DNA from 2 places in the Legionella bozemanae genome. Region 2 is predicted to be linked to the other one. Evidence: riboswitches for the same ligand, from Rfam matches in the RefSeq annotation. Region 2 holds a riboswitch; the other holds the start of a gene.

Region 1 (4,435 bases), 2.1 Mb from region 2:
GCGAACATATACAGCTCCAATCAACATGAATCCAGGGGCGTCTTTGTGCTGCTAGTAGATAATGACTCATTGTCCTATAAAATTCAATCGCTTCTTTTTGTAATCGCGTATTCCCTAATAAGCGGTCTATCCTTTTTATATTGCTGCGAGTCTTAACTTTAGTATGAGGCAAATGACGGCCAAGCGATGTCAGCGTTAATTTATTTACCTTAATTAACGTCGATGAAGCCATGATTAAATTGTGTAAGCGTGATTTATGAATAAAAGGTAATTCTTTTGCTAATGTTTTGTGTAATAATTGCATCAGGTGCATGACGTCGATCTCTTATTGTTGTGGAACTCTATTGGATCATAATCCGTCATGCACTTTCAATACCATTATTCCTATATTTCAATGCCTTAAACCAAATTTTTTTGTCTATCTCTCAGGCATAAAGCGCGGTAGGTAGGGGATTAAATTTCGCGTGGATCGCTCAGGAACAAACCGCGAATTTGCCGCATTGTTTGTAACTACCACAGTACTGTTGGCATTCAATTCTTTTATTAATTGAATGACGTCTCCATCACATAAGCGGATTCCCGAATGGAGGGATGGCTTGTGGGGCTTGATTTTAGTTTAGTTGAGATGACCGTATTCGAGTCTCGTGCAAGCAGGTGCAAAAATTGGGTTACATTTTCTGTATTATCTTATTATCTAAAGCAATGATTAATTGCTTTATCATTGCAAGCAATGCTCTAGGGGAGGCAACAGAAACAGGCGACTGTACTATTCTTTCCGCGAATGGTTTTGCATAAGCTTTAAATAATCAGGCCAGGAAGTAGGTTTTGGGCGCACCAATACTGTCTTCTCGCACCAATTTGTTGCTCATGATAATTAAGGAGGTCATCATGGCTGAGAACGCCTGATAGCGACTTTCTTGGGCGGAACGCATTTCATTCAGTGTTTTTGATGGACCTAAGAACAGTGCATGGGCAGTATTCAGTCCGGTTTTAAGAGCTCCAGAGAAAAATAGAAACATGGTGTCCTATAAAAGCGCTGAATGCACTAAAAAATGATCTTATAGATCAAGTAAATTACATTTTATCCCTAATGATTTTCCCTAATTCATTAAATGGATTATATTAAAAGTACATAGAACAAGGAGTGTTTTATTATGATAAAAAAATCTCTTAAAAATTTGAACGTCCTAGTCCTGCTTTCTTTTTCAATGCAAGCTTTTGCTCATGATACGATTCGAGTTGATGTAAAAACCAAAGAGAAAACAGCGGCTGCCTTGGGTTTTACTGTGGATGGTAAACGATCCGGGTCTCGGGGCAAAATCCATTCGGGCAAAGGACCAGTAAATAGGGAATACATATTTGGGTATAGAAAAAATTCCGCATTTGGCCCCGATGTTTTGTGTGGTTCTAAAGTGCTAACTAAAGACAGTACGGTGACTTTAGTGATGGTAGGTGATCAGTGCTCCATTGTAGTAAATTAAATAGGAGCTCAAATTAGCAGTCATTTTACAGGAGGCTTGCAAGAGTTCTTTATCGGGCGGCTAACCCTGCATCTTCAATCATTTGTTCGTAAATCAAAACCAGAACGGAACCTTGATGAACTTCCAAAACGATTTCAGGCAATTGAGTTCGATTAAAACATGATGTCTTTCCTGGAAAGGAAAGTGGCGTGTTATTGAGTTCCCATTGTAACCCTTTTGAAGATAGAGTTGCTTTAGGTATTCCCATTAATGAAATTTTTGTCTGAGTAGGTAACAAACAATTCATCTTGGATTGTTCATGAAGAACAAAACCTCTTAGGGGGGGAGCGTATAAAAGGCAGTTTGTTTCCATGAAGATATTCATGTTATTTAGTATGTGATCCAAATAGCCACCATTTATGCCAACAATAATGGCAGGTAGTAAATCATTATCTTTTAAATAATACATTGCTTTTTGGTAATCACTTTGATTTTGATTTGGCGAATGAAGAAAAGGATGGTTTTCCAGAATCATTGGGTGGACAGAATCCAAATCTCCAGTAATTAATTGAGGGCGGATTCCACGTTCTAATAAACTGTTTGCGGCTCCATCAGCGGCAATGATAGGTAAGTTCATCCGATTAAAAAAAGAGGATTCAGGCAACTCTCCATTGAGGCATAAAATGGACTGATATCCTGTTAAATTAATTACATCGTGCATCATAATGTCTTTTTAAGAGAATAAGTAGCAGACTGACAAGTAAACCCACTACATTTGCACTGAGCACAAAAAAGGAATCGGTACTACTCCCATAAATAATCCATGCTACAGAACAAACAAGGTAATTAATCAACATGATCATGGAGAGATCTTGGGTTGACTTCGTTTTTAAGGATTTGATAATTTGCGGTAACAAACCAATAAAAGAAGTAATAAAAGCAACAATACCCGAAAACAAAACAATAGACACATTTTCCTCCGCTCAGACGAATGAGATCAGGTTCAAAGGGTTGGTTTATCCTCTCAGCCGTAATTGGCACCCCCAATGTACAAATATTATTCTACCATGAAAGTGTTTCACGCCAAAAGTAAATTTAGAAATGAAGTACTGTTTTTTCTTTTCTGACGCCTTCTTCTGCTTAGATGAATCGATTTGATGATTTTATTAAACCATCAAATTTGATTTTAAACCGATGTAGTTGATTTTATTAATAAATGATTGCGATCTCATCTAAAATTAAATAAAAAAAACATATTGTTAATATTTTGTTAAGGTTAAAGTTATAAAATTTTGCCCATAAATTAAACAATTAAGGGTAAATTATGGGTAAAGTAATTCTTATTCATGCTAATTGTAAAAATCCTACTGCAAAAGGTGATTTTGCTTTTGCAGGTAATATGGCAAAGGACATGGTCCGCGAACTTGCCAAACAGAATATACCGGATATTGACGTTGTTTTAGTCAGTACACTTGATGGTATCCCTCGATTTACAAGTATGTATGGCGCTCCCGTGGATGGTCGCGTATCCATCGAAGGGACTAGTGTTGGACTGTCTTCTTTAGAGACGTTTGATGCAGTTGACAATACAGTTGTAGCTTTTATCGATGCCAACCGTTGTAAGCATGCTCCAGGAGATATTATCAAACGAGTTCTTTCTCCTGACAGTAAATTCTTATTTGTAGGGAATGTAAACCAGATGGCTTTTGCAGATATGTTCACGCAATCCCTTTATCGCATGCAAGCCAAGATGGATCAATCAGGACTCTATGATTCTTTTGATGATCGCGATATGTTGATTGGGAGCGCTGGTCTTGGATCAGATAGGTTAGGCATACCCTCGATTACCAAAGCAGAAGATTTACCTGCATTATCAAGCTCCGACCAGGCAAAAGTTCCTACAGGTAATTATGGATTTATGTATCTTGCCGCAGTAGATTCTTCTAAGGATTATAAATTAATCGCACAGTACATTAAGTTAAGTGATCAAGACAAGTACATTCTTGTTGGGGAGTTCGGGAGTAAAAAGTCTGAAATTAGATATGCTTATGAACATGATTTGACTTTGACTACTTCCAAGCCTCTGCCGACAATTGAATACCATCAATCATTACCAAGCGGGGTGATGCGGCAAACGGTTGCTCATTCAACAAGCTCATTGGTTTTATCAACTGGCGTCACCAGTACTCTGGAAGCAATGCGAGACAAAAAGCTGCCTTATTATCAAGATATGGATAATAATACGCAATTTGTTGCGGCTTATTTAATTGCAGTGAAGTCATTAGTTTCGAGTGATACCTCCTTATTCGGAGCATTACCCGACATGATTATTGAATTGTCAGACTTGCTTTTTGCTAATAAACCACTAAGCCGTAAGGATATGGAACGTACCGATAGTTTGTTAAAACTGGATTCTGTAAACTCAAGATTAGTGAGTGCGAACCAGACTATTATGGATCGGGCAAGCGGAAAAATCGCACCAAAACTTCTTACTTTTATCGGTGACACACGAAAAACGAAAGATCCAGTACAACTTGCTACAGTTTGTGCTTCATTGCGTAAATCGGGTGAAATGGGTAGCCCGGTGCATGATCAAGCGTTAAGAAGAGCTGCTACCTGGGGACGTTTATTTGAACTCAAGGTATTGATTAAATCGATGTCAGTGTCAGATCTGGATAAAGCAGATCCTACTTATGGACGTTCAGCACTGCATTGGGCTGTTTCGAGCAAAAATTTTGATTGTGCTCGCGCATTGGTAAAAGCAGGTGCCTCCTTAGATCTTCAGGACAAAGAAGGACAAACCCCGTTGCACAAGGCGGTACAAAATGGGGATAAGCCAATGATTAAACTGCTTATAGAAGCAGGTGCATCTGTGGATATTCCTGATAAATCGAGTCATAGTCCCAAAGATTGTGCTCCGGATAGTGGCGTTTTATTATTTATCAATGATTGTCATTCTCATATGAAGAGCAGCG
Region 2 (4,435 bases):
GTAGAACTGGGCTGGTTTTGCAGCGATGTGTAGAAGATTCAGCTTTAATTTGTAGGCAATCTCTTATTCAATAGGGATGATGAATCATTGTATTCCGTGTATAATATCGGCAATTTATTTTCAGGTTGCTCTATGAATAAACAGGATTTTTACTTTGATTTACCTCCAGAATTAATTGCGCAGTATCCTTTGGCTCATCGCAGTGATTCGCGTCTTTTAATTTATAATCGTCAAAAAGATGAATATGGTCATTATCAGTTTCGCGAAATAGCTGATTTTTTAAATCCTGGCGATTTACTGGTTATGAATGATTCCAAAGTGATTCCTGCTCGACTTTATGGTCATAAAACTACTGGTGGAAAAGTTGAGCTATTAGTGGAGCGTATTACAGGCGAATTCACTTTTCTAGCTCATATTAAAGCCAGTAAAGCATTAAAGGCCGGGTCAATTATTAAGTTAGAACACAATAAAGAACTCGAAGTCCTTGATAGGAAAGATGATCTGTTTATATGTAAAGCAGATATCGACGTTTTGCAATTATTAAATGGAATAGGGCACATTCCATTACCCCCCTACATTACCCGAAATGATGAAATTTTGGATCAGGATCGTTACCAAACAGTCTATGCAAAATATGAAGGATCTGTCGCAGCTCCTACGGCTGGCTTACATTTCGATGAATCTGTATTGTCCAGCTTACATTCCAGAGGAGTTGCTGTAGCTTATCTTACTTTACATGTAGGAGCAGGAACATTCAGACCTGTTCGTTGTGATAATATCAAAGACCATAAAATGCATAGTGAGCAATTCACAATTAGTCCGGAATTATGTGCTGCAGTACACGCTACAAAGGCAGCGGGAAATCGAGTAATTGCAGTAGGTACAACTGCTTTGCGCAGTCTAGAGAGTGCAGCACAAAATGGAGTATTAACTGCATGCAGCAGGGATACAGACATCTTTATTTACCCAGGATATGAGTTTAAGATTTGCGATGGGTTAATGACTAATTTTCATTTGCCTGAGTCTACCTTGCTCATGCTGGTTTCAGCTTTTATCGGCCACAAACAAGCAATGAAGCTCTATCAAGAAGCAATCAAAAAAAGATACAGATTTTTTAGTTATGGTGACACCAGTTTATTGCTGTAAATCAGGAGATCAGGAATGTTGGCTGCAATACAGAATTTTATACCTGTTTTAACTTCAGAGGCAGGTTTATGTCTTACAATGGCAAATTGGCACGAAGTAAAGATAACCGCGGCATCCTATTCTTTAGAACATTTGTTATATAAACCAGGTCAGGCAGTCCTCGAAAAAATACCTGATTTAGCCCGTTACTTGGCTTGTCCCGGGAAAGTGGTCATTAATGCAATGTCACTTATAGCTAATAAGGAAAAAGTTTATGTGCTCAAATCACCCTATGATGGCTCTAGAGTTAAACTTACTTTAGAGAAATTAATCGATCTTGTCCATCAATTAAAACCTAATGCTATTATTTTACCTCAAAATATCCTGCGCGATTTTCCACAAATCTGGGATAATTGGGATGATGCAATTGTTCCATTTATTCATGTTCATGATTTGCAAAAATATGAGGTAGTTAAACCCCATGGGGTTTATTTTAATATTTTGGATGAGCTGAATTGGGAACAATTAGAGCAATGGTCTCATTTAGCACGTTATGTTATAGGACGTTTTGATCCTGAGTTAATTAACCGTTTGCATAATAAGGGAATAGAGTTTATTGAAACAGATGAGCCTGCCCAAGCAGCGGCTCAAGGAAAGGTTTACAGCCAGGCAGGAACCGTGGATTTAACTGATTCAAAAACACAGATGCAATTTGAAATGATTGATGGAGATTGCGCTTGCCCCACTTGTTCACAACAATTTACTCGGGCTTATCTGCATCATCTATTGCAACACACCCCCTTATTATGTCAGCGATTTTTAATTCAGCATAATGTGTTTCATGTGCAGAATTATTGTTCTTCTTGAAATATTTTTAATCTTATTCTTATAAACGGTCTTTCCCGCCTTCGTGGGAAAAACAGCCTATATTTTTAAATTCATGGTAGCGATCTGACCTCTCCCATAAATGGGAGAGAGGGATAATATTTGACAGTTTTTCCCATACACGATAGCATTACCAACAATTTGATGGCGCGGGGTGTCGTGATAAACGTCTGAGAAATACCCGTTGAACTTGATCTGGTTCGTACCAGCGTAAGAACGCCTTAAATCTGTATTCATTTTAAATTGATTGCTCCCTTAAAGAGTCTCATCTATTGGCTATTTTTAAGAATCATTGCTCTGAATACAGGTTCATTTCTTCAATTAGGCCTTCACTCGATATCTTTTGCCATCCTTTATTTTTTAATTAATACAAGGAGTCATGGCATGAGTGCGTTATCAACAAGAACAACTCTATTACTTAATTGGTATGCAAACCCTTATCATACCCCAATTTTTGTTGCCCATTCATTAGGGTATTACCAGCAAGAAAACATAAAACTTGCGATTTTGGAGCCTAGTGATCCTGGCGATGTTACTGAAATTGTGGGTATGGGGCATGTAGATTTTGGAGTTAAGGCTATGATTCATACCTTGGCTGCTCGCGCAAAAGGCTATCCTGTAACTTCAATTGGCACATTGCTGGACGAGCCACCAACAGGTCTTATTGCGCTTAAATCCAGTGGTATTAGCTCATTTCAAGATATTGTCGGCAAACGAGTAGGTTATATTGGCGAGTTTGGCAAAATCATTATCGATAATTTGGCAAAGTTAGCGGGTATTGAGCCCTCAAGTTATGAGACAGTGCGCATTGGTATGAATGTGACTGATGCGATTTGCCGCGATATTATCGACACAGGTATTGGTTTTATTAATTTTCAGAAAGTTGAATTAGAGCATTTACGTGGTGAAACTGTATTTCTGCGCCTGGATCAGCTTGCAGGCCTAGGTTGCTGCTGTTTTTGTTCCATTCAATTTATTGTGCCAGAACGGATGTTAAAGAATCCTGAAACCATTAAAGGATTTCTCAAAGCTACACAACGTGGAGCCGCCTTTACCACTGAAAATCCGGATGAAGCTTATGAACTTTTATGTCGTATGAAACCTCAATTACGAACCCCCATGTATCATACAATATTCATCCGCAGCTTACCTTTTTTCTCCCGTACGCTTTTAAATGTGGAACGTGATTGGAATAAAGTAGGACGATTTGGCAAACATTTAGGAGTAATTAATGAGTCTTTTGCGGTGAATGCGTGTTATACAAATGAGTTATTACCTAAGATGCCTCATTCTGATTTGGAGCCTATCGCGTGTTGCGTGGGTGAATAAAGATAAATCGCGGCCTAGGTGTTTGTAGCCTGGGTGCAATAGGGCTATTTTTGAGTGATTCTAATTAAATGAAAAATGCTGTTGTGGTAGGTGCTGGGATAATGGGATGTTTGTTGGCTTTGCGCTTACAAAACGAAGGCTGGCAAGTAACATTATTTGAAGCAGAAACTTCTTTCAATAATTGCAGCAATGCAGCAGCAGGACTTTTGGCTCCCCTGTCTGAGCTTGATAAGGCGGAGCAAGTGATTTTTAATTTGGGGATGGAATCGGTTGAAATATTATGGCCATCCATTCTCAATCAATTAGTAGAACCCGTATATTTTCGTCAACAAGGTAGTCTTGTAGTGCATCATCCACAAGATAAAGCAGAATGGCAGCAGTTTAGTGCCAGAATTGTTAATAAATTAAGTGATTCATGTTACCAGTTCCTCAATGATGATTTATTAAGTCAGCTTGAGCCAGAACTTCGTCAATTTAAACGAGCCTATTATTTCCCTAAAGAAGCACAGCTTGATAATCAGACTCTGTTGCCCGCACTTAAAAATCATCTTTGCAAGCAAGGTGTTATTTGCAGAGACCATACTTTTGTTTCTTCTGTCTATCCAGGAAGGGTAGAAGTAAGGAATGAATCATATCGATTTGATTGTGTTTTTGATTGCCGAGGCTTAGGGGCAAAAACCTCTTTTCCACATCTGCGTGGACTGCGTGGGGAACTTATTTGGTTGCATGCACCTGAAGTTCAGCTACAAAGACCTATTCGGCTCTTACACCCCAGGTATACCATTTATATTGCGCCACGCCCTGATTCTCATTATCTTATCGGTGCGAGTGAGTTGGAAACAGAGGATTGCAGCCCAATTTCGGTACGTACAACACTTGAATTATTAACTGCTGCATACTATGTGCATCGAGGTTTTGCCGAAGCACGAATCATTAAGACGGTGGCCCATTGTCGTCCGACTTTGGTACATCATCAACCCCGCATAAAATATGCGAAACAATTTATTGCTGTTAATGGACTTTATCGTCATGGATATTTAATTGCTCCGGCATTGGTAGAGGAAATTCTACGTGGATTAAACAGCAATCAACACGA

Evidence for each region. A riboswitch is a leader RNA that binds a small molecule or an ion and turns the genes downstream of it on or off. The one in region 2 is predicted to bind thiamine pyrophosphate.
Region 1: another riboswitch for thiamine pyrophosphate. It lies ahead of DY223_RS14875 (SemiSWEET family sugar transporter); the one in region 2 lies ahead of DY223_RS05385 (ABC transporter substrate-binding protein).

Annotation. Positions count from the first base shown of each region.
Region 1 is NZ_UGGY01000001.1:3,340,230-3,344,664, reverse strand. It holds gene DY223_RS14895 (IS4 family transposase) at 1-304, opposite strand, end outside; gene DY223_RS14890 (hypothetical protein) at 807-1,019, opposite strand; gene DY223_RS14885 (hypothetical protein) at 1,155-1,481, shown strand; gene DY223_RS14880 (thiamine diphosphokinase) at 1,531-2,181, opposite strand; gene DY223_RS14875 (SemiSWEET family sugar transporter) at 2,165-2,431, opposite strand; TPP riboswitch at 2,418-2,515, opposite strand; gene ankY (Dot/Icm T4SS effector AnkY/LegA9) at 2,785-4,435, shown strand, end outside.
Region 2 is NZ_UGGY01000001.1:1,261,392-1,265,826, forward strand. It holds gene queA (tRNA preQ1(34) S-adenosylmethionine ribosyltransferase-isomerase QueA) at 133-1,146, shown strand; gene DY223_RS05380 (tRNA-guanine transglycosylase) at 1,162-1,992, shown strand; TPP riboswitch at 2,151-2,244, shown strand; gene DY223_RS05385 (ABC transporter substrate-binding protein) at 2,395-3,339, shown strand; gene DY223_RS05390 (FAD-dependent oxidoreductase) at 3,408-4,435, shown strand, end outside.